DNA from 4 places in the Pseudoalteromonas sp. SG43-5 genome. Region 3 is predicted to be linked to each of the others. Evidence: predicted binding sites of a transcription regulator. Region 3 holds the regulator's gene; each other region holds the start of a gene.
What was found. Region 3 encodes sigma-54, which starts transcription at its own class of promoters, with help from an activator protein. Its sites were predicted from a motif close to GTTGGCACGNNNNTNGNNT; they were not measured.
Positions count from the first base shown of each region.

Region 1 (7,339 bases), on a different contig from region 3:
GCTTTAGTTAAAGGCGATAGCGCATCGGTACTTGAAAAAGTAACTGCGTTGCTTGAAAAGTCTAAAGGTCTTGAAAAGCAAATTGCGCAACTTAACGATAAGTTAGCAAGTGCAGCGGGTGCATCTTTACTTGATTCGATTGTTGAAATTAACGGCGTTAAGCTACTTGTAGCAAATGTTGAAGGTACTGAATCTAAAGCGCTTCGCGGTATGGTTGACGACCTTAAAAACAAGATTGGCTCAGGTGTTATTGCTCTTGGTGTTGCCAGTGGCGACAAAGTAAGCCTAATTGCTGGTGTAACTAAAGACTTAACAGGCAAAGTAAAAGCCGGTGAGTTAGTTAACCACATGGCAGGCCAAGTAGGTGGTAAAGGTGGCGGCCGTCCAGATATGGCACAAGCTGGTGGTAGTGAGCCACAAAACCTTGCTGCTGCACTAGATAGCGTTACAGCTTGGTTAACTGAGCGTACTTAAGCCTAAGTGGCGCTTATTGTTCAAAAATTCGGTGGCACTTCGGTCGGCTCAATAGAGCGAATTGAAGCGGTCGCCGACCTTGTTGTAAAAACCAGACAACAAGGACATCAAGTGGTTGTGGTGCTCTCGGCTATGTCGGGAGAAACCAACCGCTTAATTAATCTCGCCAAACAAATTGATACTCGCCCGAGTAGCCGTGAACTAGATGTACTTATTAGTACCGGAGAGCAGGTTTCTGTATCACTACTTGCTATGGCTATTATAAAACGTGGCCACTCTGCTGTGAGCTTATTAGCCGATCAAGTCAATATTTTAACCGATAACATGTTTGGTAAAGCTCGTATTGCAGAGGTTGCTGCTACGCGTTTAAAGCATGAGCTTGAGCATAATCGTATTGCTATTATTGCTGGGTTTCAGGGGCGTGATGTTGAGGGCAATATTACAACGCTTGGGCGCGGCGGCACTGATACATCGGCTGTAGAAATAGCTGCGGCTATAAAAGCTGACGAATGCCAGATCTATACAGACGTTGACGGCGTATATACTACAGATCCTCGTGTTGAACCTAACGCGCGCAGAATGAGCCAAGTTACCTTTGCCGAAATGCTAGAACTGGCAAGTTTAGGGGCGAAAGTTTTGCATATTCGCTCAGTAGAAGCCGCAGGAAAACATAATGTGCCACTTAGGGTGCTTTCGAGCTTTAATCCCGATGAAGGTACATTAATAAGTTTTGAGGAGAACGATATGCCAAGCAAGGTTGTATCGGGGATTGCGTTTAATCGTGACGAATGTTTAATTAAGGTACAAGGTGTGCCAACGGGCACGCAATATCTTTCAAAAATATTGAAACTTTTTGCCGAAAATGGCATCGAAATAGATATGATTAATCAAGTTAATCATAACTTTGAAAAAATAGACTATGCTTTTACTGTGCACTCGAATGATTATCTGCAAGCACTTGAATTATTGAGTGAAGATCAAGCTCAGCTCAGTGCTCAAAATATAAGCGGGTTGCAAGCAGTAGCTAAAGTTTCTGCTGTTGGCATGGGTATGAAATCACATTCTGGTGTCGCTAGTTTATTTTTTGATGCATTAGCACAGGAAAATATTAATGTGGTTTTAGTCTCGACTTCAGAGATTAAAATTTCAGTTTTAATAGATGAAAAGTACTTAGAGTTGGCTGTTCGTGCATTACACAAGGCATTTTTAACAGAAAATGGATAGATTGCGAGTTTTTACTTACTTTTCAGTCTAATTTTCATTAGTATGTTTAAGCGGAATCTTATAATTTTTATTGGAACATGGGAGCAAGAGAATGCTAATACTAACTCGTAGAGTAGGTGAAACCCTAATGATTGGTGACGAAGTAACAGTTACTGTTCTAGGTGTTAAAGGAAATCAAGTTCGAATCGGTGTTAATGCACCAAAAGACGTATCAGTGCATCGTGAAGAGATTTACATGCGCATACAAGCTGAAAAGTCGAACCCTAATCCGGGCAATGCTTAATCAACACGTATACGTAGTTGAGTAATTAACTCAACTAGACTAAAAGCCACTCACTGAGTGGCTTTTTTGTTTATAAAAGCGAGTGTTTCAGGACTAAGTATTTGTTTTGATATGTACTGCATGCCGCTTTTGTTTTTAATAATAATACCTTGTTGGGTGTCTATTACTTCGCTTATATTTTGCCATTCTAATTGATAGCTTTTGTAATGATTAGCAGATTTAATACCTTCTTCATCAAAGGTAAGTGTTACCTCAGAGCCTGATGCTCTGCTGAGCATTTGTCTGGTTACCCACCATGGTCTGCGATAGTAAAAAGCGACGCACTCGAGTACCGCTAACATGATCATAAACGATCCTAAGTAATGATCGTCTAAAACATAAATGCCAAATAGACCAAGCGCAACTAACAACACAAGTAAAAAGTATTTAGGTTTTGCACGCTTACTATAAGGGAGTGACTCATCAAAACACTCGTAAAAGTAGGGTTTATCTAATGTGTAGGTGGTTGTGAATGCCATTTTGCCTTGCTTTAAATATCGTTTTTTTTATTTTAACAAGCTAACTGCTAAATGAGCAGCTTTATAGTCAGTGATTTTATTACTGGCACAAAAAAACGGCTCGAAAGCCGTTTTTTTAGCGGTACAAGAAGAATTAACAGTTAGTTTCTTCAGCGTTCACGCCTTCTTTAACATTTTCACATGCATCTTCAACAGAGTTTTGCACATCAGTTACTGCTTCGTCGATACGTTCGCCAGCATCTTCTGCATGGTTGTCTTCACAACCCATCATGAAAAAACCTGCAAATACTGCGATTAGTGCTGCTTTTAAAGTTGTAGAGTTCATAGTGTAATTCCTTGTAAGTATTAATTAAATTTTAGTGTTTGTTAGATGAATGCTTTATCTACCTGGGTGATTTACCACGTAGTGCACCTGAAACTAATGAAATCACTAAAAGTACTAAAAAGATAAAAAATATAATTTTTGCTATACCAGCTGCGGCACCTGCGATGCCACCAAAACCTAACACTGCAGCGATTAAAGCAATAACTAAAAATGTAATTGTCCAGCGTAACATTGTTTTCTCCTTGGTTATCAAATTTGCTCATAATAACTAATGCCAGTTATATGCCAAAATTTATTTGGCATAAATATCAATTAGTTATTGGTTTTTGCTGTTATTCTAGCTATTAGTTGGTTAGTAACTTTTACGCTTTGTTATGTAAGTTATTCACACTGTTGCAAATAACTGCTAAATGTTCACTAAATAAACTTATTTTGGTAAGACCAATTAACAATTGGTGTGTGGCTTTGCATTTTATATTAAGAATTAGTGTTTATTTTTACTTAGCTTGATAGTTAATTAACAACTTCCATATAACTATTAGCTATAGTCGTTATTTCTTGTATGTATTGTAGAGCGCGTGATTGCTGAGTTATGGCATGTAAATTAATTGAGTGTTATGTTATTTATTGTTTAATTGGTTTTACCAATTTACAAGATGTAGACAAAGCGATTAGTTTTGTTATTATCCAGTGAATAAATATTTAATTAAATCGATTTTTTATTTTCGATATGGGTTTCAAGGGGAGAAAAATGGATATAGGTGCTCTACTCACAACGGCTGGTAACTTAATGCTTACTGGCATGGTTGGGGTGTTTGTATTTCTGTCGATATTAATTGGTGCAGTAACGCTTATGTCTAATTTGGTGACGCGCTTTAGCGAACCTGACGTGGCGACACCAGTTAAATCACCATCTTTTAAATCTCAAGGTGTGCCTAATGAGCACATCGCTGCTATTAGTGCTGCCATTGCTCAGTACAAATCAAATAATAAATAAGGGGCAAACACATGGCTAAATTAAAATTAACAGAATTGGTATTACGCGATGCTCACCAATCATTATTAGCAACGCGTATGCGCCTAGACGATATGCTACCGATTGCTAGCAAATTAGACGATGCGGGTTATTGGTCTATTGAATCGTGGGGCGGTGCTACATTTGACTCGTGTATTCGTTATCTAGGCGAAGATCCTTGGGAGCGTATTCGTGCACTTAAAAAAGCGATGCCTAATACTAAACAGCAAATGCTATTACGCGGACAAAACTTATTAGGTTACCGCCATTACGCTGATGACGTAGTTGAAAAGTTTGTAGAACGTGCACATAAAAATGGCGTTGATGTATTTCGTATATTTGATGCAATGAACGATGTACGTAACCTAGAAACAGCTATTAAAGCGGCTGTAAAAGTAGGCGCTCACGCTCAAGGTACTATTTCGTACACAGTTAGCCCAGTTCATACACTTGATATGTGGTTAACTCTTGCAAAGCAGCTTGAAGATATGGGTTGTCACTCAATTTGTATTAAAGATATGGCGGGTTTATTAAAGCCGTACGATGCTGAAAAACTAATTAAAGCACTTAAAGAAACTGTATCTATTCCAATTGCTATGCAGTGCCACGCTACAACAGGTTTAAGTACTGCTACTTACCAAAAAGCAATTGATGCTGGTATTGATATGCTCGATACCGCTATTTCATCAATGAGTATGACTTATGGACATTCCGCAACTGAAACTATTGTATCGATAGTTGAAGGGACTGAGCGTGATACTGAGCTTGATTTAAACCACCTAGAAGAAATTGCTGCTTACTTTAGAGATGTACGTAAAAAATATGCGGCATTTGAAGGTAGCTTAAAAGGGGTTGATGGGCGCATTTTATTAGCTCAAGTACCTGGTGGCATGCTTACAAACATGGAAAACCAACTTAAAGAGCAAGGCGCAGCCGATAAGCTTAATGAGGTTTTACTTGAGATCCCACGTGTACGTGAAGATCTTGGCTTTTTACCTTTAGTAACACCAACGTCGCAAATTGTTGGCACTCAAGCGGTACTTAATGTGCTAACGGGTGAGCGTTATAAAACAATTACTAAAGAAACTGCTGGCGTATTAAAAGGTGAATATGGCTTAACACCAGCACCAATGAATAAAGAGCTACAAGAGCGCGTGCTTGATGGAGCGGAAGTTATTACTTGTCGCCCTGCTGATAACATTGCACCTGAGCTTGCAACGCTTGAAGCTGAGTTATTAAAAGAAGCACAAGAGCAAGGTTTAACACTTGCTGATGATCAAATTGATGACGTATTAACTTATGCATTATTCCCACAAGTTGGTTTGAAGTTTATTAAAAACCGCAACAACCCAGATGCATTTGAGCCAGTACCTTCTGTTGAAGATAAAAGCAGTAAAGCACCTTCTAAATCAGTTTCAAACAATAACAAAGTGAAGGCTGAGCAATACAGCGTAAAAGTAGATGGTAAAGTTTATGACGTAGTCGTAGCGCAAGGTGGTGAACTTAAGGAAGTAACATTAAAAGACTCTGAGCACATTCCTCAATCTGCTTCGGTTGCATCAGGTGAAACACTTAACGCGCCTCTAGCCGGTAATATTTTTAAGATTAAAGTAAAAGCTGGGCAAGTTGTTAACGAAGGCGATGTAGTGATTATTATGGAAGCCATGAAAATGGAAACTGAAATACGCGCTACGCATACCGGAACAATTGCTGAAGTGTTAGTTAGTGAAGGCGATGCTGTAACTACCGGCGACGCTATGATTGCATTAGCTTAGGAGTAAATAGAGGATGGAAGGTATTTTAAACCTCTGGAATGCGACAGGCATTGCTAACTTTACAATCCCATCGTTAATAATGATTGCGGTAGGGTGTTTATTACTGTTTTTAGCGATAGCTAAAGGCTTTGAACCACTATTATTACTACCTATTGGTTTTGGTGCAATTTTAACAAATGTACCAGTGGCAGGTTTGTCAGACCCAGGTGGGCTTTTGTACTACGTTTATTATGTGGGTATTGATACGGGGATTTTTCCGCTGTTGATATTTATGGGAGTAGGGGCGCTGACCGACTTTAGCGCGCTTATTGCAAACCCACGTATGTTGTTATTAGGCGCGGCTGCACAGTTTGGTATTTTTGCTACATTGTTTGGCGCTATATTACTTAACTATGTGCCAGGTTTTGAATTTACTCTACAGGACGCATCGGCTATAGCCATTATAGGTGGTGCCGATGGGCCAACGGCAATATTTTTAGCATCAAAACTGGCACCTGATTTACTAGGCGCAATAGCAGTAGCTGCGTATTCATATATGGCACTTGTGCCAATTATTCAGCCGCCAATTATGCGTGCACTAACAACCCCAGAAGAGCGTAAAATAAAAATGCCAGAGCTTCGCAAAGTATCTAAAAAGGAAAAGATTATTTTTCCACTTATGGTGCTTAGTTTAACGGCTATGTTTTTACCGGCTGCTATACCGCTGGTAGGTATGTTTTGTTTAGGTAACTTAATGCGAGAGTCGGGTGTTGTTGATAGATTAAGTAACAGTGCTCAAAACGAAATCATTAATGTTACAACTATATTTTTAGGCTTAGCTGTAGGTTCAAAGCTTGCTGCAGATAAGTTTTTAACTGTTGAGACGATTGGTATTTTAGTGCTTGGCGCACTGGCTTTTGCAATTGGTACGGCATCTGGCGTATTTATGGCAAAAGGACTTAACCGAATATCTAAAACGCCTATAAATCCATTAATTGGGGCGGCAGGTGTATCGGCTGTGCCAATGGCGGCACGAGTAGTTAATAAAGTTGGCCTTGAAAGTAACCCACATAACTTTTTACTTATGCATGCAATGGGACCCAACGTAGCGGGTGTACTTGGTAGTGCAGTTGCAGCGGGTATTTTATTAGCACTTGTTGGCTAAAAATGTAATTTAAAATAGATTAACCATTAAGCGCAGTTTACTGCGCTTTTTTTTGTTCTTAATTTCTTCACCGCTAAATGGTTTCTTGTTCAGCACTTTTTGTTTACAGTAACAGCTCTTCAACATTTTAAGGATAGTTATCATGCTTCACACGCCTTTAGCAAAGCACTTGCCTCACGTTAGTAAACTTGTATTTGGATGTATGGGTCTGGGAGGCGGTTGGAATAAAGACGCAATCACTGATGCACATGTTAAGCAAGCTCATGAATGTATAGATAACGCCATTGAAGGTGGTATTAATTTTTTTGACCATGCTGATATTTATACTTTTGGTAAAGCAGAGCAGGTTTTTGGTAAAGCATTAAGTGAGCGGCCAGAGCTTAGAGAGCACATGTATATTCAATCTAAGTGTGGGATTCGATTTGAAGATGACTTAGGGCCAAAGCGTTATGACTTTTCCCCAAAGTGGATTGAGCAGTCAGTTGAAGCATCATTAAAACGATTAAATACAGATTATTTAGACGTACTTATGCTGCATCGCCCTGATCCACTCATGGAAGTTAACGAAATTGCTCGCATAT
Region 1 covers NZ_JACJFA010000001.1:165,097-172,435, reverse strand. The annotation lists gene alaS (alanine--tRNA ligase) at 1-474, shown strand, start outside; gene H5161_RS00760 (aspartate kinase) at 481-1,698, shown strand; gene csrA (carbon storage regulator CsrA) at 1,790-1,981, shown strand; gene H5161_RS00750 (YcxB family protein) at 2,032-2,499, opposite strand; gene H5161_RS00745 (hypothetical protein) at 2,633-2,824, opposite strand; gene H5161_RS00740 (DUF1328 domain-containing protein) at 2,883-3,056, opposite strand; gene H5161_RS00735 (OadG family protein) at 3,576-3,821, shown strand; gene oadA (sodium-extruding oxaloacetate decarboxylase subunit alpha) at 3,833-5,614, shown strand; gene H5161_RS00725 (sodium ion-translocating decarboxylase subunit beta) at 5,628-6,758, shown strand; gene H5161_RS00720 (aldo/keto reductase family oxidoreductase) at 6,901-7,339, shown strand, end outside.
Region 1: H5161_RS00740 (DUF1328 domain-containing protein) is a predicted target of sigma-54. The motif match lies at 3,096-3,114, and genes of this name have one in related genera.

Region 2 (7,339 bases), on a different contig from region 3:
CCATTAATAAACGCTGTGGTGGGTTTAAGGTTTGAACTTGCGTGTTATTAAACATATTTTAGGCTCCCAGAGTCTGAATAAGCATGCGTATGCCGGTTATCATTAAGACAACGGCAAAGGCGCGTTTTAGTTGTTTTTGATCCAGCTTGCTACCAATTTTTACGCCAATAGGCGCAAATAAAATAGTCAACGGAATAATAAGAAAAAAGGCAGGGAGGTTAACCAACCCCCACGTACCTAGGGGAGCATCGGTTGGCGTTGTGCCAATACTTAATAAGGTAATAACGCCTGGTAGTGCAATCAATAAACCAAAAACGGCCGCAGTACCTACTGCAACATGGGCGCGTACATTAAATGCGTTTAGCATAGGTACGCCAATAGTGCCGCCACCTATGCCAATCATTACCGACAAACCACCTACAATACTTGCCATAACCCCTTGACCAAATTTTCCTGGCAGTTGTTTTACAAGCGCGGGTGCGCCGGCTCTAAATAGCATGTTTAAACTGACTAAAATAGCAATACAGGCAAACATAAGTACCAGTGCATTACCGCGTATTGAGTGCGCTAAGTAGCTGCCTACAACGGCCATAACTAAAATAAATGGTGCCCAGTATTTTACTAGCGCAAGGTCAATATTCCCTTTGCTATGATGCGAGCGAATAGATGAAAGCGAAGTAGGTACTATGGTTGCAAGTGATGTAGCGGTGGCTATCATCATTGCCGACTCTGGGCTTACGCCAAAACCTTGCAGTAAAAAATACAGCACAGGGACGATAACAATACCGCCGCCTACACCAAAAAGTCCTGCTAAAATACCGGCAAAAATACCGGTTGCTATTAAGGCTACTATAATTGGCCATTGATTTATTATTTCTGACATTGTGTTCCTGCTGTAGTTACTGTTGCACGTCCATCTGAACGAGGATCTGTTGCAGCTTCAAGGCTTGTAGGTGTATCTAAAATAGCCCCAGCGTGCCCCATCATTTCGTTATTATTATCAACGCTTACCCAATCGTGGTCACGTTGATTTAATTCATGTTCTATATGAAAAACTAACTCTTTTTCAATTTTTAAATTTGTACTCGTATCGCCCCATGTTCGTCCAAGTAACCAACGAGGGTCGCTAATTGCTTGTTTTATAGATTTATTTCGCCACGCGTAGCCTGCAAAAACAGTGGCTTGAGTTTGTGGCTGCCCTTCACCGCCCATTGTTCCGTAAGCAAGTCGACGACCATCGCTAAACTTTGCCAGTGCTGGGTTAAGTGTATGAGCGGGCTTTTTATTTGGAGCAAGGGCGTTGGTATCTTGATTGTTTAAACTAAAGCTTAAACCACGGTTATTCCACACAAAGCCGCCTTCACTCATTAATATTCCGCTGCCAAATTCCCAGTAAATGCTTTGAATAAAGCTGACTAATTGCCCGTTTTTATCTCTGGCTGCCATCCACACAGTATCGCCAGGCTCTGCGTTAAATGGCCATTTTTTGGCTTTGGCCATATCAATATTGTTAGCAAGTTCGTTTAAGCGATTATCGGTTAGTGCGTTTTTATAATCGTCTCCTAATGCTTCAGGGTCAGCCCAAAGGGTAGGGCGATGGGTAAAGCTTTGTTTAGTTGCCTCAACAATTAAATGTGTCCAGTCGGCATCGGTTTTAGCTAAATGCTTTAACTTATTTACGGCACCAATTATTTGTAGTGAATGCACGCCCTGTGTTGGCGCGGGTAAGTTGTAGCAATCAATACCACTGAGGTTTGCATTTAGCGCAGTAACTACCTCGGCTTTAGTATTTGCAATGTCACCTGCGGTAATTGAGCTGCCTGCTTTTGCTAAGTCGGCGGCAAATGAGTTGGCAAGTGCGCCTTCATAAAATGCGTTTAAGCCATGTTTTGCTAGGTATTCAAACGTTGCTGCAAGTTTAGGGTTTTTAAAATGTTGACCTGCTTGCAAGGGCTTGCCATTGGGTATGTAGAGGCTTTTAAACGCCTCATTGGTATTGTTAGCAGTGGCTAGTTTTTCGCAGCCTGCTTGCAAGCTTTTTGTAACTGTAAAGCCCTCGCGCGCAAGCTCAATAGCGGGTGCTAAAATTTGTGACAGTGGTAGTGCTGCGTGCTCATCTAGTTCAAGCGCCTTTTGCCAACCGCGAATTGTACCCGCTTGAGTCAGTGCGCTTAACCCGCCGCGCTCTGGTATTTGCGCGAGCGAGTTATAGGGCGTTGTATTAGTTGCTGCACGGCCGCAGGCGTCAATAGCGGTAGGCGTTTTTTGGTTTGGGTTATCGATAAGCCAAAAGCTGTCGCCACCAATTGAGTTCATATGTGGATATACAACGCTAATAGCAGCGGCAGCCGCTACCATAGCCTCGGTAGCTGTACCGCCTTGTTTTAGTATATTTATACCCGCCTCAGTGGCCGAAAAATGAGACGCGGTAAATGCAATGTTGTGTGTGGTCATGCCGGTGTGTCCTGTTTAAAGTGTGCAGCTAGGTGCTTAACGCAAGCAAGTAGGCTTTTATCGTTACCGTGGCTCATCATTAATGAAAAACCATACGGATGATCATTTGCTAAATCAGCCAGCGGTAAATGCACTTGCGCTGAGCCACTAAGCCCTGCAATTGCCGAAAGCGTAATAATTTGCATGCGTAAGGCGCTTGTGTCGGCGCCTAATTTAGGTGCGGTTGTGGGGGTGGTTGGCAAAAATAAACAGCTGTTTGTATTTAGGTTTTTAGCTATTAGTGTTTGCCATTGGGTTTGTACTTTTAGTGCTTCTTGTTCTTCTTGAACAGTTAGGGCAAGCGCCATATTAAAACGTGCCGCAATTGCTGGAGCAAACTGGGGAAGTTGCCCCGGCAATTGAAGCCAGTCTTTATGCGTTTTTGCGATTGCTCGCCCTTGCAGTACTCTAAAACTATCAGCAAGTTCATTTAATAAGCTGCTGTTAGGCAGTTCAAATTCTTTATGGTGCTTAAAATTAGGCTTGGTTTTTTCAAGCAATTGTTTAAGTGGGGCTTGTAAAGCAGGGTCAACGAGTTCAAATAACGGCTCGCAAATAACTAAGGTATCAACGTTATTAATAGCTTGATTTGGTAGCAGTACATTACCTACATCGCTTAATAGCTCAGCGCTTTGGGTAAGCCAACCTATGGTATCAAAAGGCGGAGCCAACGGTATTAGGCCGTCTTTTTCAATCACGTTATGGCTTGGCCTTATGCCATATAAACCACAATAGCTGGCGGGTATTCTAATTGAGCCGCCAGTGTCGGTGCCTAAGCCAATATCAGCTAAGTTAGCAGCAACGGATGCAGCAGACCCCATACTCGAACCACCGCAGGCATGCCCTTTTAATTTAGGATTTTGCGCAGCGCCATAATGTATATTATTACCCTCTAAGCTATAAGCCAGTTCGTCAGTATGGGAAAAGCCTATAAAGTTACAACCAGCGGTCATGAGCTTATTAACCGAGCTTGCCGTATTTTGAGCCGGTTTAGCTGTTTTAAACCAGTGTGGGTTGCCTGCGCTGTTACGCTCGCCCTTTACTGCAAATACATCTTTTACAGCTAAGCGATTGTTTGCAAGCACTCCAGAGTGGTTTGTTTGCCACAGGGTAGGACCGTGATTGCAAAATATACCTTTGTTGTTTTTTTTATCACTCATTTGCAGCTCATTATTATAAAACTGACCAAGTACTTACTTATTAAGTTAAGAGTGATTAAAAAGCGGGCTGGTTATTATTATTATGAATACCAATTTTATTAAAAACATGATCATTTTATCGGATTAAATAGCGCACTCACTGCGTCATTTTCTTCGCGTTATAATAGATCACTAATTTAATGCAATTGCTAAGGCTCCGCTTTTTAATCGGTAGTTTTGATTTTATAGTGCTTAGACTAAGCAAGAGGAATGCCATAAATTAAAATCCTGTCCAACTGGTCAGGTTTTGTTGGGTTGTATGAGATTTGTAAATGTGGTCTGTAGAAATAGTGAGATTAAAATGAGCTAAAACAAACCAACTTGGTGCGCAGATGCACCAAGTTGGTCTCTATTTATATGGTTTTGAGTGCTAAATAAGGGGCGTTTTACTGATGATTAAACCGTTAATATCGGCGTAAACCCAATTGTTAGGTTCAATAGTGGTGCTAAGCATGGTAACAGCTTGGTTTTTATCACCAAAGCCGCGCTTTAAGGTACTACGCGGTGTAGAGCCTAGCGCCATTACAGGTAAGTTCATCGTGGCAAGTATTTCTATATCTCGGCAACAGCCATTTATTATTACGCCTTCCCAGCCATTATTTAGGGCACGCTCAGCCATAATATCGCCTATAAACGCAAAGCGTTTGCTTGCAAACCCGTTTATAACCAATACTTTACCTTCACCATTTTCATGCAATATATCGGCGGCAAAAGAGTTGTCTTCTGGGCAGGTAACGGTAACTACTTTGCCATAAAACGTGGTTTTTTTACCAAAGTGATAAAGGCCGCTGTCTGCTACTTGCACGTTATCGCGATGATCGTCAAATAAATCGGGTGTAGTAAAGGGTGTCATGGGTTAAGTCTCACTTTGCTCAGGTATTTTAAGACCAATACCTTTTAAAATTATGTGGGCAATTGATTGCGTAATTTGTGCCACATCGGTTTCGTCGTACTCTAATTTGTTCATTACGAGTAAAACCTCAGCCTGAAAGTCGGCGTAATATTGTGTGGTAGACCAAATAGTAAAGAGCAAATGGTAGGGATCAACCTTATCCATTTTATCAGCGTCCATCCATGCTTGAAGTACATCAACCTTTTGTTTAACCCAAGGGCGGGTATTGGTTCTAAAGTAGTTTTGTAAATAGGGTGCACCGCGCAGTATTTCACTGGCAAATAAGCGAGATTGCATTGGCTGATTTACGGCCAGTATTACTTTGCTTTTAATATAGTTATAAAGCACGGTAGCTGGATCGTCGTTAATTGTGACGTTATCGAGCCCTAAGTTCCAATTAGCTATTATGCGGTCAATCACAGACTCGTACAGACCATCCTTACTTTTAAAGTAATACAAAATATTAGCTTTTGGCACCTGCGCTTCTTTAGCAACCATGCTCATACTTGCTCCGTCGTAACCTAATTGCGAAAACAATTGCTCGGCGGCATCTAAAATTAGTTTTTGGTTTTTCTCGCGTGTGACTTCTTTTTTATTTGGCTTTATTTTTGTGGTCATTATAAAGTTTGCGTGTTTAACGTATTGATTGATTGTAGCTTTACTGACCAAAAGGTCAATTACTAAAAAGGGTGAATGCTAAAAACAAATGAGAGGTTTAAGCTATTAACTTTAGGGTCTGTTGATCTTTGCGGATTAAAATTTGTTCAAACTAGGGGCTATTTAATCGCGGCGCGAGATTTGTAACCTAGTGGGCTAAGTAAAAACCGAGCAAAGCTTCCGCGTCCTGCTCACGCCCCTTACCTACATCCATGTAGGCAACAAAGAGTAAGTAGCCCCTAGGAAGAACCCTTTGGGCAGCGCCTGTTTGGCATTAATGCTACGTTATCGCCCATTAATGGGGAATAACCACACTATATAGGCTCTGCCTTGCCTAAATACCAAACAGACTGCTGCAAATTCAACCTTGAAAGAACAACAGACCCTTATTGTTTAATTAAATAATTACTGTTAGTTTAGTTTCAAATTTACGAGTAGTACTTTTGGATTGGCAAATGGATTTTATAAGCAAAAATAAATACACGCTTTATGGAGTCGCGGCCATATTACTGTGGAGTTGCTTAGTTGCATTACTACGGGATATTTCTGAGTTGTTTAGCCCCATTGGTGGTGCGGCGGCTATGTATTCTGTCAGTGCGATATTTTTAATTTTGGTTATGGGAGTGCCCAAGTTTAGTGGTTTTTCGAAACGTTACTTGGTAATAGGTACTTTATTATTTGTATCGTACGAAATTTGCTTGGCGCTTTCTATTGGTATGGCAAACAGCCGTCATCAGGCAATGGAAATGGCGGTTATTAATTATTTATGGCCCACGCTGACTATACTGCTCTCTATTATTATTGGTCGTAAAAAAGTAAGTTTCTGGGTTTACCCAAGCATGATCATTGCTTTTTTAGGCGTTGCTTGGTGTATTACAGGCGATCAAAAAATGTCACTCGATACGCTTGTTACTAACTTTGCTGATAATCCTGCTACTTATTTAATGGCATTAGCTGCAGCGTTTATATGGGCTATTTATTGCGTAGTAACGCAAAAGCTGAGTAATGGTAAAAATGCTATTACGTTATTTTTTACTGTCACGGCAATGAGTTTGTGGGCGCAATATGGTTTTAGTAATGAAGCGCCATTAACGTTTTCACTCAGCTCAAGCATAACGTTGCTATTAGCTGGTGTAGTAGTGGGGAGCGGTTATGCACTGTGGAATCAAGCTATTATTGGCGGTAACTTAATGCTTTTGGGAACACTTTCGTACTTTACACCGGTGTTTTCTACTATTATTTCGGCGTTGTATTTATCTATTACGCTGAGTGCTTCGTTTTGGCAGGGGGTTGTACTGGTAACCGTGGGCTCGCTAATTTGCTACTTTGTAACGCGAGAAAAGCCTAAACAACCTCAAATAGCGTCTGCAACATAAGGCTAATTTTATTAAAAATAAGCCCTATTATTTTAGGGCTTTTTGTTGCGTGCAGATTATTTTGCATTATTTACCTGCGCTAGTAACTCTATAACTTTTTGTTGACCAAATGTTTGTGCAAATTGCTCTGCTGTTTGGCCTGCTTTGTTTTGATGCGCGTTATCGCAATCAAGTGATACGAGTGTTTTAGCTATACTAAATTCACCTCTAAAAATAGCGGCCATTAGCGCTGTGTTGCCACGGTTATCTTCTAGACAGGCATTAGCGCCTAAGTGTAAAAGTGTGTTAACCGTGTTTTTATTACCATGGTAAGTAGCAATCATTAACGCGGTGTAGCCTTTATTGTTGTAGCTGTCGATAGGAATACCGGCATCTACAAATTGCTCTATTACAGCTGTGTCGTTTGTGCGTGCTGCGGCAAAGTAATAAGCAAATAAGCTATCGTATTGAGTTTTTGCAGAATGTTGGGTTTCAGATTGCGTACTGGGTGTTTGTGTATCTGATGTATTTTGAGCGTAAACGCTACTGGTAAAGCTCAGAAATAGAGCGACTATAATTAATAAATTACGCATAACAATTGTCTCTTATAAAAGAGGAAGGGTTTATTCCTTCCTCATGATTGTGGTTTAAATAGCTATTTAGTTGGGACTAATTGCTTTTAACTAGTTGCTTATAAGTTAGCGGCTAGTTGTTTAACCATTTTAAGGTCGCCGTTTACAGCT
Region 2 covers NZ_JACJFA010000003.1:246,524-253,862, reverse strand. The annotation lists gene H5161_RS05210 (alanine--glyoxylate aminotransferase family protein) at 1-55, opposite strand, end outside; gene H5161_RS05205 (sulfite exporter TauE/SafE family protein) at 59-883, opposite strand; gene H5161_RS05200 (gamma-glutamyltransferase family protein) at 871-2,454, opposite strand; gene H5161_RS05195 (amidase family protein) at 2,451-3,653, opposite strand; gene H5161_RS05190 (putative 4-hydroxy-4-methyl-2-oxoglutarate aldolase) at 4,063-4,545, opposite strand; gene H5161_RS05185 (TetR/AcrR family transcriptional regulator) at 4,549-5,202, opposite strand; gene yddG (aromatic amino acid DMT transporter YddG) at 5,697-6,617, shown strand; gene H5161_RS05175 (ankyrin repeat domain-containing protein) at 6,674-7,189, opposite strand; gene H5161_RS05170 (catalase) at 7,288-7,339, opposite strand, start outside.
Region 2: H5161_RS05195 (amidase family protein) is a predicted target of sigma-54. The motif match lies at 3,892-3,910, and genes of this name have one in related genera.

Region 3 (7,339 bases):
TTACATCAACGATGTCATCGATAGTAACACGACCGAGGAGTTGGTCGTTATCGTCCACCACTGGGGCCGATATCCAATTATGACGCTCAAATAATTGCGCTACTTCACTTTCATCCATTGAGATTGGGATAGACTCACAATCTTCATCCATTAAATCGCGGACAATTTTTTCTGGCGGATTAGTTAATAATGTACTCAGCGATAAAGCGCCTATAAAGCAGTTATGTTTATCAACAACATATAAATCATCTGTACCCTCTGGTAACTCACCACGCAGTCTAATATAACGAAGTACAACATCGAGTGTTACATCAGGGCGAATGGTCACCGTATCGGTGTTCATTAGCGCACCTGCTGAACGCTCTTGATATGACAGTGCTTGCGTGGCACGTTCACGGTCTTGAATGTCCATCGCGCTAACAACGTCTTTATAGACGGTATCTGGCAGGCTACGTAATACTTCACCTAAGTCATCGTGGCCCATGTCTTCAGTTGCGGCGGCAATGTGCTTAGGTTCCATTTGGGCAATAATGCCTAAACGAACATCTTCAGATAATTCTTCAAGAACATCACCCTGCACATCAGGATCGACCAATTGCCAAAGCAGTCGGCGAATTTTATGCGGTGATGATTCTAATAATAATGCGGTATCACAAGGAGCCGTTTTTGCGAGCATGCGCCTAACTTGAACAAATTGACCACTATTGAGTGACTTCGTCACCTGCTTTAGTTGCTGTAGTGGATAATCTTGTTCAAAAGCTTCTGGCATTGGCGTCCTTTATAAATTGTTATATTACTTTATGGGGGGAGGTGAGTTAACTGGCGTTACTAACCTATTTATTTTATATATCTGTTTTAATTGAAGCACTAGTAATGCGAATATTGTTTTTATAAAACAGATTATTCTTGTTCATTAAAGCGTTGTGCTATTAATTCTCCAACAGCGTGTAAAGCTTGCTCAGAATCAGGGCCTTTACAAACAACTTTAACTTCTTTTCCTTGGCTACTTTCAAGTAACATTAATGCAAGTACGCTATCGCCTGCTGCTTCTTTGTCATCTTGGAATAATGTGATTGTAGCATCAAATTGTACTGCTAATTGCGCAAGCACAGTAGCTGCTCTGGCGTGTAAGCCTAATTTGTTTTTTATTAAAAAGGTATCTTCACAATGCATAACTTACTCTACCTAAGCTGAACAGGTGATTATTCAGCTATATTATTTTTCTTGTTCGCGATGGCGAATTTTTACATTGGGATGTGTCATTGCAAAACTTTCACCGATAGTTTGCGCTAAATACACAGAGCGATGTTGCCCACCTGTACACCCAATAGCAATGGTTAAATAACTGCGGTTATTTCGTTCTAAATGCGGTAACCACGTTTGTACAAATGTTTGAATTTGCCATGTGAATTTTTGCACTATGCTGTGATTAGCTAAATAGTCTTTAACCGGTTGATCTAACCCATTTAAAGGCTTCAACTCTGGTTCCCAGTGTGGATTTGGTAAAAAGCGTGCATCAAATACGTAGTCTGCTTCTTTTGGTATACCGTGTTTAAAACCAAATGATTCAAATGTGACAATCAGTTGCTTATCTTTTTTACCTAAAATCTTTTCACGAATAGATTCAGCGAGTTGATGAACACTTAAATCAGTCGTATCTATCATAAAGTCGGCGCGAGTGGTTAATACATCAAGTAATTCTTTTTCTTTTTTGATGGCTAAATCAAGAGGCAACGAGTCTATTGATAGTGGGTGTAATCTGCGTGTTTCAGAAAAGCGTTTGATCAATGTCTGATCGTCACTATCTAAATAAAATAACGTAGGGTTTGCAAAGCCTGGTAAGTATTCAAGAATATCGTTAAATTCATCTTGTTCTTTAGGGATGTTGCGCACATCTATGCTAACAGCAATTTTATCGTAGCTATCAGACACACTGCGAACTAATGAAGGTAGTAGGTTTACTGGAATATTATCTACGCAATAATAACCTAAATCTTCTACAACGCGCAAAGCAACCGACTTTCCAGAACCGGAACGGCCGCTTATGATAATTAACTCCATTTAACACCCTTTATAAAACTATGATTGATCGACAATAACTTGGTAAAGCTCAGTATCAGATTTTGCACTGCGTAACTGTTTACAAAAATCTTTGTTGTTTAGTTTATCAGCAATGGTTGCTAGAGTCTTTAAGTGCTGCTGGTTATCGCCATCTGGTACGATGAGTGCGACAAAAATATCAACAGGGCGATTATCGATTGCATCAAAGTTTATTGGAGTTTCGCTAACGAGCACTAAAGCCAAAGGCTCTTCTGCACCGCTCATTCTTCCATGAGGAATAGCAATGCCACGTCCTATACCTGTACTACCTAATTTCTCTCTGCTCATTAAAGCATTAAGAATATCTTGTTGCGGTAAATACGGAAGTTTGTCGTGAGCAAGTTCGCTAATGAACTCTAAAATTCTTTTTTTGCTATTAAAAAGGACCGCAGCTTTGCTGCAGTCCTGGCATATAAGTGAACTTAATTTCATCATATTAGTGTCGAGCAAGCTTCTCTTTGTGTTTGATTACTTGGCGATCGAGCTTGTCGATCAACGAGTCAATAGCGGCATACATATCTTGATGTTCTGTAGAGGCAAATAGCTCAGCACCGCTTACGTGTATTGTGGCTTCTGCTTTTTGATTTAATTTTTCTACATCGAGAATGACATGAACATTATTAATATGATCAGAGTGTCTTTCAAGCTTCGCAAATTTAGTATTAATATAGTCTCTTAGTGAATCGGTTAATTCTACGTGACGACCAGTTAAGTTTAGTTGCATAAGCATTACCCTCTTAGTTTAGCGTCTTAAATCAGACTTTTACGCTGATTTGACGGTGGAATAGCAAGAGATTCGCGGTATTTTGCGATTGTACGTCTCGCTACTTTAATTCCTTGCTCAGCCAATATATCCGCTATTTTGCTATCACTCAATGGTTTTGCTGAGTTTTCTGCTGCGATTAATTTTCGGATAAGCGCACGTATTGCTGTAGATGAACATTCACCACCGTTTTCAGTACTTACATGGCTTGAGAAAAAATATTTAAGCTCAAATATACCACGGGGTGTATGCATGTACTTTTGAGTAGTTACGCGAGAAATTGTCGATTCGTGCATTTCTACCATTTCAGCAACATCATTTAAAACCATTGGTTTCATGGCTTCAGGGCCATGTTCAAAAAAGCCTTGTTGTTGCTTAACAATACAATTAGTAACTTTTAATAGCGTGTCGTTTCTACTTTCTAAGCTTTTAATAAACCATTTAGCTTCTTGTAAATGTGAGCGAATAAACTGGCTGTCGCCACTTGATTTTACAGTGCGAGACATTGCTGCGTATTGGCTATTAACACGAATTTTAGGCATGCTATCTGGGTTTAATTCGACAACCCAGCGGCCTTTAATTTTTTTAACTGACACATCAGGAATAACATACTCAGATTCTTCCCTTACAATAGTATCTGCAGGTTTTGGGTTGAGAGTATGTATTAGTGTCATTACTTCTTTAAGCTCTTCTTCTTTGAGCTTAGTTTTTTTCATTAATGTACGATAGTCGCGAGCTGCTAATAGATCAATATGCTCGGTTAAAATCATTTTCGTTTCATTAATATAAGGTGTTTCTTTATCAAATTGATTAAGCTGAATACACAAACACTCTTGTAAACTACGTGCAGCAATACCAACAGGATCAAACAGTTGGATGCGTTTTAATACCGCTTCAATTTCATCAAGTTCGACTTCGTTATCATCTTCGTTTTCTTGATTAAAGCTTTCTAAAATCTCTTCGCAGCTTAGTGTTAAAATACCTGAATCATCGACAGCTTCTACAATAGCAATAGCAATAGCTTCGTCTGTAGGGCTAAATGGCGTTAGTTGTAATTGCCACATTAAATACTCATGGAGCGTTTCAGTAGAGGCGCCTTGGTATATTGATTCGTCTTCAGGCATTGGACCTGATGAGGCTGCAGGAGCGGCACTCATGTACTCATCCCAACTGACATCCATAGCCATGTCGTCACTTAGCGTGTCTTTTGCAAGTGCTTCACCAGTATCTTGTTCGTATTCGCTCGGAGCATCATCAGCAGATGCGCTAACAGTTATGTCATCGGTATCAGCTTTTTGCTCGTTTTTACCAGCAGCGTCTTCGGAATAGTCTGCCTCTTCAACCTCTAATAGTGGATTACTGTCGAGAGCTTCTTGTATTTCTTGCTGGAGATCCAATGTACTGAGTTGCAACAAACGAATAGCTTGTTGCAACTGTGGAGTCATTGTAAGTTGCTGGCCCATGCGCAGCTGTAGTGATTGCCTCATGTATCTCTAACAATCCTTTTATGTTGTTATAATTAATACTAGCAGATGCTTAAAGACATGGCGTAAATGTTACAGCCTAAATTGCTCGCCTAAGTAAACATCGCGTACTGTTTTATCATTTAATACGTGTTCTGGAGTACCTGATGCAATCAGCTCCCCATGAGAAACAATGTAGGCTTTTTCACAAACATCAAGGGTCTCTCTTACGTTATGGTCGGTAATTAATACACCAATCCCACGATTTTTAAGATGTTCTATTATTTTCTTTATATCTAATACCGAAATAGGGTCAACACCGGCAAACGGTTCATCCAGTAATATAAATTTAGGATCTGCTGCCAGCGCTCGTGCTATTTCTACACGACGACGTTCTCCCCCCGATAATGCCATACCTTGGCTATCACGAATGTGTTGTATGCTAAATTCATCTAATAAGTTATTGAGCGTGTCTTCTCTGGCTTGTTTATTTAGTTCTTTGCGCGTTTCTAAAATGGCCATTAAGTTTTGATAAACAGTCAGCTTTCTAAAAATCGATGACTCTTGTGGTAAGTAGCCTATGCCTAATCTAGCACGACTATGCATAGGTAAAAGAGTAATATCGTTATCATCAATAGATATTTTACCTTTGTCGCTAGGAACAAGCCCTACAATCATATAAAAAGTCGTTGTTTTACCAGCACCGTTAGGGCCAAGTAAGCCAACTATACTGCCAGCTTGTACTTCAAGGCCGACGTTTTTTACAACTTCACGACCTTTATAGCTTTTTGCTAATAGTTCTGCTTTTAATGTGCTCATGGTTGACCTTTATCGCCTTTTTTACTTTTTTTAGTTTCGATCGGTACTAAAATTGTGTGAACGCGGTCAGTTGAGTTTTCATCTTTTTCGGCACTGATGAGCTGCTGCTCTATGTCGTAGGTAATGCTTTTAGCATTTATTTTTTGTCCGGCTTGCGAAACTTGTGCATTACCAACAAGCGTTAAAAAACGCTTAGATACATCATAACGTACTTCGTCAGCACTGGCGCTCATAGTCGTGCCGTCTGATTGCTTTTCTTCAAAGTGCGCAGGGCTACCTGTGGCAATTAATAATTGTTTATTATCACCAAGTTCATCACGTTTGTGTACTTCTAGGCGATCGGCTGTAATGCGGCGATTACCGTGAATAATCTCAACGTTTTTCTCAAAAATACCCACATTAGCTTTCAATTGACCTTCTTGCTTGTCGGCACTTATTGAAATTTGATTGGCAGCAGGTTGCGTGTTTTGCTCTGCAGCACTACTATTAAACGCTAGTATAAGTGTAGGAATTATAAGTGATTTTAATATTTTATTGGTCATAATATATGGTTCGCGTATGGTTAATTAGTTTTATCACTTCGGTTTTCAAGTCGGCTTCTAGGCCTTTACCGGTGATTTTTAAATTGGGTCCAGTGATAATGACGGGTTGCTCCGAACGCATTGTTAATAACTTTATATCAACCTGAATATTATCAGCATTGATTTTGTCTATCATGGCGTTATCGGTTAAATTTTTGGCAACCACATTACCTTCTAAAATTAATTGTTTATCTTCATATAATGTTGCTTCGTCTGCATTTATTTGCCACGTTTGTTGCTCGTTATATAAAGTAAAAATGGGTTTTTCAAAAAACGTGAAACCTAATTGCTGGTATAGCTCCATTTTAGCCGCAGTGACTTTGTGGCTAATTTTACCTTGCTCATCATAGGCTGTCTGTTTGAGCTCAATAGCTATGTAATCAGGCTTAGCAACAACTTCAGGCTCAGCCTGAGGCACAATATTTGTTTGTGTAAAATAAGGGTACCAAAGCCAAACCATACAGCTAATGAATAAAACGCTTAATATTATGCGCGCTGCATTCATGAACTAGTGCCTTGTGTAGTCAATGCTTTACCATTTTCAAGCATGAGCAAATCGGTGAGTTCTCTCACAGCGCCAAAACCACCAGGCATTTGCGTTACATAATGTGACAAACGCTTAATAAGAGGGTGGGCATCATTTACTGCAACGGCAAAGCCTACTAACTCCATAACAGGCATGTCAGGACCGTCATCACCAATATAAGCAATTTGTTCATCGCTAAGGTTGAGTTTATCTTTTAATTCTTGATAGGCAATGAGCTTATTTTCTTGGCCTTGATAAATATGCTGTACGGTTAAGCTGCTCATACGTTGTTGTACTATCTGTGAATGACGACCAGTAATAACAGCTACTTCAAAGCCACTGTTTATAAGTGCTTTAATGCCAAAACCATCTTTTGTATTAAATGCTTTTAGCTCTTCACCTTGATTGCCAAGGTAAATACGGCCATCAGAAAATACACCATCAATATCGCATATAAGTAGTTTTACTTTTTTAGCGCGTGCTTTTGCATCATCGCTCAGCGGTTGATAGAGTTCTTCAAATTGCATTTATAACACTCCTGCTTTTAATAGGTCTTGCATATTTAATGCGCCAATAGGTTGGTTTTTCTCATTGACGACGATTAGGCCATTTATACGTTTACGTTCCATAATATTGAGCGCTTCAGCGGCTAAAATATCTTGCGTAGCTGTAGTGCATGACTTAGTCATAACAACATCTATTTGTGTTGTATGAATATCAATTCTTTGTTCTAAAATGCGACGTAAGTCACCATCGGTAAATAACCCTACGAGTTGCTGATTTTCATCAACAATGGCTGTCATACCTAATCCTTTAGCTGACATTTCTATTAGAGCATCTTTAACTGTTTGTGAAACATCAATAATAGGTGTATTTGCGCCGCTGTGCATAACATCTTTTAAAGTAAGTAATAAGCGCTTGCCTAAACTACCACCTGGGTGAGATAGCGCGAAGTCATCAGCTGTAAAGCCGCGAGCTTCTAATAATGCAACTGCCATGGCATCGCCCATCGCAAGCGTTGCAGTGGTACTTGATGTAGGGGCTAGACCCAATGAACAAGCTTCTTTTTCTACTTTAATGCACACAT
Region 3 covers NZ_JACJFA010000014.1:11,540-18,878, forward strand. The annotation lists gene mgtE (magnesium transporter) at 1-769, opposite strand, end outside; gene H5161_RS14140 (HPr family phosphocarrier protein) at 901-1,173, opposite strand; gene rapZ (RNase adapter RapZ) at 1,216-2,061, opposite strand; gene ptsN (PTS IIA-like nitrogen regulatory protein PtsN) at 2,080-2,532, opposite strand; gene hpf (ribosome hibernation promoting factor) at 2,537-2,824, opposite strand; gene H5161_RS14160 (RNA polymerase factor sigma-54) at 2,851-4,350, opposite strand; gene lptB (LPS export ABC transporter ATP-binding protein) at 4,420-5,145, opposite strand; gene lptA (lipopolysaccharide transport periplasmic protein LptA) at 5,142-5,687, opposite strand; gene lptC (LPS export ABC transporter periplasmic protein LptC) at 5,677-6,231, opposite strand; gene kdsC (3-deoxy-manno-octulosonate-8-phosphatase KdsC) at 6,228-6,779, opposite strand; gene H5161_RS14185 (KpsF/GutQ family sugar-phosphate isomerase) at 6,780-7,339, opposite strand, start outside.

Region 4 (7,339 bases), on a different contig from region 3:
ATTCCGTCAGTTGGCGAAGCCGAAAAACTAATAGAGGAAAAGCTCGGAGGGTGGTTTGATGTTGTTATCAGCCATATCCCTAATTTTATCGTGGCAATTGTAATTGCCATAGTATTTTCAATATTGGCGCGCTTTGCTGGCAAGCTGATGAAAAACGTGTTGCGCCGCTCTCTCGATTCAACGCAAATTGCCGACTTAATGGCGTCAATATTTAAAGTTATTGTGTTGTGCATAGGTTTATTTATAGCGCTCGATTTTGTTGGCTTAAAAGGCACTGTTACTTCGCTACTTGCTGGTGCGGGTATTGTGGGTTTAGCCATTGGTTTTGCGTTTCAAGACATGACCGAAAACCTAATTGCAGGTATAGCAATGGGTGTACGTAAGCCATTTAAAACAGGTGACGTAATAGAAACCGATGATGTGTTTGGTTCGGTGCATTCTATAAACCTACGTAACACGCTAATAGAGAGCTTTTACGGGCAACTAATACTTGTACCAAACAAAGTCTTATTTAGAAATGTACTAAAAAATTACACCACGCTAGGTATAAGACGTATAGAAGTACCCGTAGGTATTTCGTATGGCGACGACATAGAAAAAGCAAAAGACGTTATAGTCGATAAAATTAACGAATTTGACTTTGTAATACGTAAAGACGAAACCGCTGTATACGCTGAAGGTTTTGGCGACAGCAGCATTAACTTACTGGTGTGGTTTTGGATTAAATACCCAGGCGAGCCTGACTTTATGACGGTACGCCACAAAGGTGTTGTTGCCGTTAAGCAAGCATTAGACGAAGCTGATATTAGTATTCCTTTCCCAATTCGTACTTTAGATTTTGGTATTAAAGGCGGTGAGAAACTCGATGCCATGATAAGCGATAAAATAAGCCAGCAGTCATCCAATAAAGACAGTAGCGACGGTGCTGACTCTAGCCAAAGTGAGTAATTTAGTTAAAACTCATTAGGCAAAAGCATTGGGAAATAGTTACTTACCAGCAGCGCATTTTTACAGAGTAAAATTGCGCTTTTTTTATAAACGGATTATTAGCTAAAAGTTTAAATACCTAGTTTTGTGTTTATTGAATATCAATTCTAATTAGTTGCGTTTGGTCATGGGAGTATTAACAAGTAAAAGTAGTGTTTACCCAACGATTTTTTTACTGCCTTTGCTGCACACTCTGAAATAACGCCCTCATCTATTTCAATAACTAAATCATCCTTTTTAAGCCCGTTAGGTCGGCTTAAGAATCTGTGTAAGCTTTTTCAGTATCAATTGGGTTAACTTAAGGGTTAAAAGAGCAAAGACAAACACGCTAGCGTCAATTCTAAATCTATCTTCTTAAGTATAAGTGTGAGCTATCGTTTTAAGGGGAGGAATAATCGTATTGCTTAGGCTTTATTTTATCTTTTTTACAGCAGCAAAACTTGCCTTAAACTGAATATAAAAAAGCGCAGCTTGTGTTGGAGTAACAAGCCGCGCTTATGAATTAGTTATACAAATAGGTTTTTGTGGTGCGTATTAAATAACGCTAATTTTGTTACGAATGATTTTAACCCCATCCATATTTTCTAAAAACTTTTGAGCTAGTGCGCGCTGAAAACCAGTTTGTGCTTCACCGTATAAATCTACTTCACCATTTTTTACCTGCACGCGAATATCACTTAACGCTAGGTTAGGATTAGTTCGTAGGGTGTTGGTGATAGCTTGTTGTAAGTTAGGTTGAGTGGCTACACTGCTTACTACGGCCATATTGGTTGCTGCACTTACTTTTGTAGCGCAAGCTAATAAAAATAAACAACAAAATGATACTAAAGCGATAGTTAACTTGAAGCGGTTCATAACTTAATCCTTACATTACGGTGAATAGTGCAGCCACAATATGGAAATTCCATCGGCTAGGTTATCTTTGTAGTTACAATTTCGGTGCCAATATTAACGCCATGAAATATAAGGGAATTTTATTAAGTGGGAATTCAGGTGGGCAAAAATTACATTTAAATGAGTATGAGTTACATGCTTGGGTTACATATGTAACAGGTACAAACAGCAGAGCCTGTAAGGCTTGCATTAAAAAAGCCGACAAAAGTCGGCTTAGAATAAAAATATGTTAGGTTACTTTTTCTTTTTAACCTTGGCCTTTTTCTTGGCTTTCATTTTTACTGGATCTTTACGCTTTTTAGCCGGCGGCTTAGCTTCTTTATGCTGTGGCTCAACACCTTTAATTACACGGCGTTTTAGTTTTTGTTCAACGTAGCGCTCTACTTTATACAAAATACCAATGTCGTGTGCTTCAACTAATGATATTGCAATCCCTTTTTTACCAGCACGGCCAGTACGACCAATACGGTGTACGTATACGTCGGCAGTGCGCGGCATATCAAAGTTAATAACGTGGCTAATGTCAGATACGTCAATACCACGTGCAGCTACGTCGGTAGCAATTAAGATACGTGTTTTGCCACTGTGGAAGTTTTCCATGGCTTTCATACGTTTGTCTTGTGGCATTTCGCCGCGTAACCAAGCTGCTTTAACGCCGTTATTGGTTAGCTCGCCAATCAGTGTTTCTAAACGCTCACGGGTTTTAACAAACACAATTGCTTTAGTCACGTCTGGACCATTTAAGGTATTTACTAAAAGCTCTAGTTTATGATGATAGTCATCGGCTAAATGTACCCACTGGTGAATTTTAGCTTTTTCTTTACGTGACGATTCAGCTTCTAATAGAGCTGGGTCGTTTAATGTTTTTTCAGCAAACCTTTCTACGCTGTCACCTTCGAGTGTTGCTGAGAATAAAAAACATTGGCGACGATTTTTAGCTTCGTCACAAATACGGCTCATTTCTTTTTTGAAACCCATATCTAACATGCGATCTGCTTCATCAATAATAAGCATTTCTACGTGTTCAGCATGAAAGTTTTCGGTTTCTAGGTATTCCATTAATCGACCTGGTGTGGCGATTAAAATATCGTTATTTTTTTCAAAAATTTCTTTATGCGTGCCGTAGTTAATACCGCCTGTTACTACACCAATTTTTAGGTGTGTGCGTTTAGCTAGCAGTTCACATTGTTCATGAATTTGATAAGCCAACTCACGAGTCGGGGTCATAACGAGGACGCGCGCAAAACCAGGATCACGACGTGGGAAATCCAGTAAGTACTGAATAGCCGGAATTAAAAATGCCGCTGTTTTACCTGTACCAGTAGGCGCAGATGCTAAAATATCGCGCCCCTGAAGTGCTTCAGGAATAGCTTGTTGTTGAATGCTGGTTGGCGTCTCGTAGCCCATTTTATTAATGGCATCGAGTAGCTTGTTATCAAGATCAAATTCAGAAAATTGCATAGAGTGTCTAAAATAAGGGACAATTACCCTGATTATACGCGCTATGCTGCGCTTGGTGAATGAAAAGGTGAAAAAATGTCTGGTTTTGTATTTAAACAATTTAAAGTTGAACACGACCACTGTGCAATGAAAGTTTCTACCGATGGCATTTTGCTTGGCGCATGGGCTAATTTAAGCGGTGCAAAGTCATTACTTGATATAGGCACAGGCACCGGCTTACTAGCACTAATGTGTAAGCAGCGCAGTAATGAGCTTGGTACAACTGCGGTAGAAATTGACGAAAGCGCCTATACCCAAGCATTACAAAATGTAGCTAATAGCCCGTGGCCAACTATAAGTATTACGCACCAAACTATTCAAAGCTTTAGTAGTGAAGTTAAATTTGATGTTGTTATCTCTAATCCACCGTATTTTAATCACAGTTTAAAAGGCGATAATGCTGCGCGTAATACCGCACGCCATACCGACGGCTTAAGTTTTGAAGAGTTAATAAATGCGTTTAAACGTTTAAGCCATAGCCGCTCTCGCTTTAGCTTAATACTCCCAAGCGTTGAAGGTGCATTATTTATTGAGCTTGCTACTCAAAATGGGCTTTATTTAAATACTCATTGCCAAGTAAAAGCCACGCCCAATAAAGATATTAGCCGCAGTTTAATGGCATTTAGCTACGTAAAAAGCGATTTAGAAACGTCAATTCTGTGTATTAGAAACTTAGATAATACCTACACCGCTGATTATATAGCCCTATGCAAAGCATTTTATTTGAAAATGTAAAGCAATTGTAAAATAGGAACGAATAACGCAAACTGACTAAAACCTATTGTTGAGAACAGATATGGATAGTCAGTTACCAAAATCTTTTATAATTATACTTGCCGTATTACAGGCTATTGCTCTTACCCTTTTGTATAGCAGTATAGAAAATAATGTGTGGCCAGCAACAAGCCCTACATTGTTAGTCTCACTTATTACATTTTCTATGAGCTTTCCTTTATTAATGCTAATGACCGTTAATAAAAATAATATAAAAACGTCGTTGCTTTTAATCCTTCCTTTTTCCTTGTTGTTATCTTTATTGGGGGCGTATGTTGGCTTTCAGCAAGAGCCTCAAGAGTACGTAAGTAATAACACTTTAATGTCAGTTTTTATTTTTACTAGTTTAATAGCTGGCTTTAAAGGCCTTATGTACATACAACAATTTGGTAGCTCAGAAAATGTTAGTTACAGTCGTTTATTTAAGCTCTCTTGGCGTAATTTTATAATATTTGGAGAATGCTGGCTGTTTGTACTTATTTTTTGGGGAATTCTAAATTTAGGTGCGGCTTTATTTGATATTTTAGATATAGAATTTTTCTCTGAGCTACTAAGAAATGAATGGTTTTGGATCCCAACCTTAACGCTCGCATTTGCCTTTGCGAGTGTCATATTTAGAAAGCTTTTGAACATAGAAGATAATATCGCTTTTTTACTACAAACTTTAATTAAGTTTTTATTGCCTGTTTTATCAGTTATTTCTCTCGGTTTTTTAGCAACACTTCCTTTTACCGGACTCAATAAATTATGGGAGACCGGAAGCGGCAGTTTATTAGTAATGTGGCTGCAGGTGCTCACGTTGTTTTTTGTTAACACTGTTTATAAAGATGACTCATCAGTTCGCCCTTATCACATGCTCTTGCACCGACTCGTTTTTATAAGCGTTGCGTTACTTCCAGTTTATAGTGTTATTTCTGCCTATGGAATTTACTTACGGGTAGAGCAGCATGGGCTAACAGTAGATCGTTGTTGGGGCATTTTGATTTGGTTTTTATTGGCGTGTTTTTCGTTTAGTTATCTTGTTGGAATTATAACAAAGCGAGACAATTGGCTAGAGCCGCTTAGCAAAATAAATATTGTGATGGGGTGGGTGGTGCTCGTTAGTATGCTTGCTGTTAACTCCCCTTTATTAAATTTTCAAAGCTTATCTACAAACAGCCAAATAGCGCGTTTAGATGCAGATAAAGTAACAATAGAAAAGTTTGACTATTACTATTTTGAGCACAGCTTAGGTCGCCAAGGTTATTTAGCTATGCAGTTATTAAAACAGAAAATTGAAACGAGTCACCCAGAGCAATACGCTATCATCGATAGGATGTATGTAAATAATGAGTTTGCTTTAACGCTTGAACACACAGTCGATGATTTTATTGAGCGCAGTGTATTTTGGCCATCACAAGTGCTAATACCTCAAGGTTTAATAGAGGCAGTATTTTCTGAACAACATTTTTACGATCGTAACTCTTTAAAAGAACATACTTACTATTTCATTGGCATGGATTTAAACAAAGATGATGAACTCGATTTTATAGTGATTGACGAAAGTAATGAAAATATATCCGCATATTTCTGGTTATTCGACATGGGTAAGTGGCGCTCAAAGTATATGAATGTCGAAAATCCTGAAGAGATTAGATACCTTAAAAGCATGATTGATAATAACGAATTATCTTTAGTTGAGCCTGAATATTCAAATCTAAAAATAGGGGATGTTGTTTTTAAAGTAAGGTAATACGTTGCTTTGTTTTTTATGCTACAGATCCTTAAACCTAAACTAATGATTATTAGTTTAGGTTTGTTGTTATTTTAGGTGGGGCGCTTTGGTAGTGTGTTTATAAATCACCTGTTATGATTAAGTCATTAGTCACTTGATTTAAAGACAACACAATGAAAAAGTTAAATAAAATAGCATTACTTAGCACGTTAGCAGCCACCATTTTTGCAAGCCAAAGTGTGCTTGCTGCTATTACGCCAGTAGGCCTTTGGAAAACGATTGATGAGGATACAAACCAAGCTAAGTCGTATGTACGTATTACCCAAACCAACGGTGTATTAAGCGGCAAAGTTGAAACCATTCTTAACCCTGCAAAACAAAATGATATATGCAGTAAGTGTGATGATGAGCTAAAAGATCAGCCTATTTTAGGAATGACCATAATCACCGATGTAAAAGCACAAGATGATGGCGTATGGGGAGACGGTGAAATACTCGACCCAACAAATGGTAAAACCTACACCTTACAATTAACCCCGCAAGATGAAGGTAAAAAGCTCGAAGTGCGCGGTTACATTGGCTTTTTTTACCGAAACCAATATTGGCTAAGAGTTGAGTAAGTTTAACTACTTACTTAATTACTAAACGTTAAATAATTAAGCATTAACTGAAATCATTTTTGCGCTTTGCCTTTCTTACTCACTAAGCCTGCCATATTTAATTGGCATAAAATTTTGAGTAAATAAGAGGGTAAAATATGATTAAGTACATAGTTGCTTTAATAATGCTTAGCACACTGTTAATAAGCGGTGGGGCAAACGCAAAGGATGATGCGGTAAACACGGGCTGGTTTAATAACACGGCTATTAAAGGGTATGACAGTGTTGCTTATTTTACCCAAAATAAAGCCGTTAAAGGCAGCGACAAATATACGTTTAGTTATTTAGGTGCCGACTGGCATTTTTCGAGTGAAGAAAACAAAACGGCATTTGCAGAAAACCCAAAGCGTTATGCACCGCAATACGGTGGCTGGTGCGCTTATGCAATGGCTGATGAGGGGAATGCCGTAGGGATAGATCCAGAAGCATTTTATATTCACGAAGGTAAGCTTTACTTAAATTACAGCCAAAGCGTACAACAAAAATGGTTAAGTAATTTATTGCCGTACATTGTAATGGCTGATGGATATTACCCACAAACGACCAATGTTATGACGTTTCAATAAATTACTCATATTATTAGGGTCTGTTGAACTGTGCGGATTAAAATTTGTTCAAACTAGGGGCTATTTAATCGCGGCGCGAGATTTGTAACCTAGTGGGCTAAGTAAAAACCGAGCAACAAAGAGTAAGTAGCCCCTAGGAAGAACCCTTTGGGCAGCGCCTGTTTGGCATAAATGCTACGTTATCGCCCATTTATGGGGAATAATCACACTGCATAGGCTCTGCCTTGCCTAAATACCAAACAGAC
Region 4 covers NZ_JACJFA010000001.1:197,067-204,405, reverse strand. The annotation lists gene H5161_RS00940 (mechanosensitive ion channel family protein) at 1-948, shown strand, start outside; gene H5161_RS00935 (BON domain-containing protein) at 1,522-1,842, opposite strand; gene srmB (ATP-dependent RNA helicase SrmB) at 2,116-3,342, opposite strand; gene H5161_RS00925 (tRNA1(Val) (adenine(37)-N6)-methyltransferase) at 3,418-4,116, shown strand; gene H5161_RS00920 (DUF4153 domain-containing protein) at 4,178-5,887, shown strand; gene H5161_RS00915 (DUF2147 domain-containing protein) at 6,043-6,489, shown strand; gene H5161_RS00910 (YHS domain-containing (seleno)protein) at 6,627-7,094, shown strand.
Region 4: H5161_RS00935 (BON domain-containing protein) is a predicted target of sigma-54. The motif match lies at 1,916-1,934, and genes of this name have one in related genera.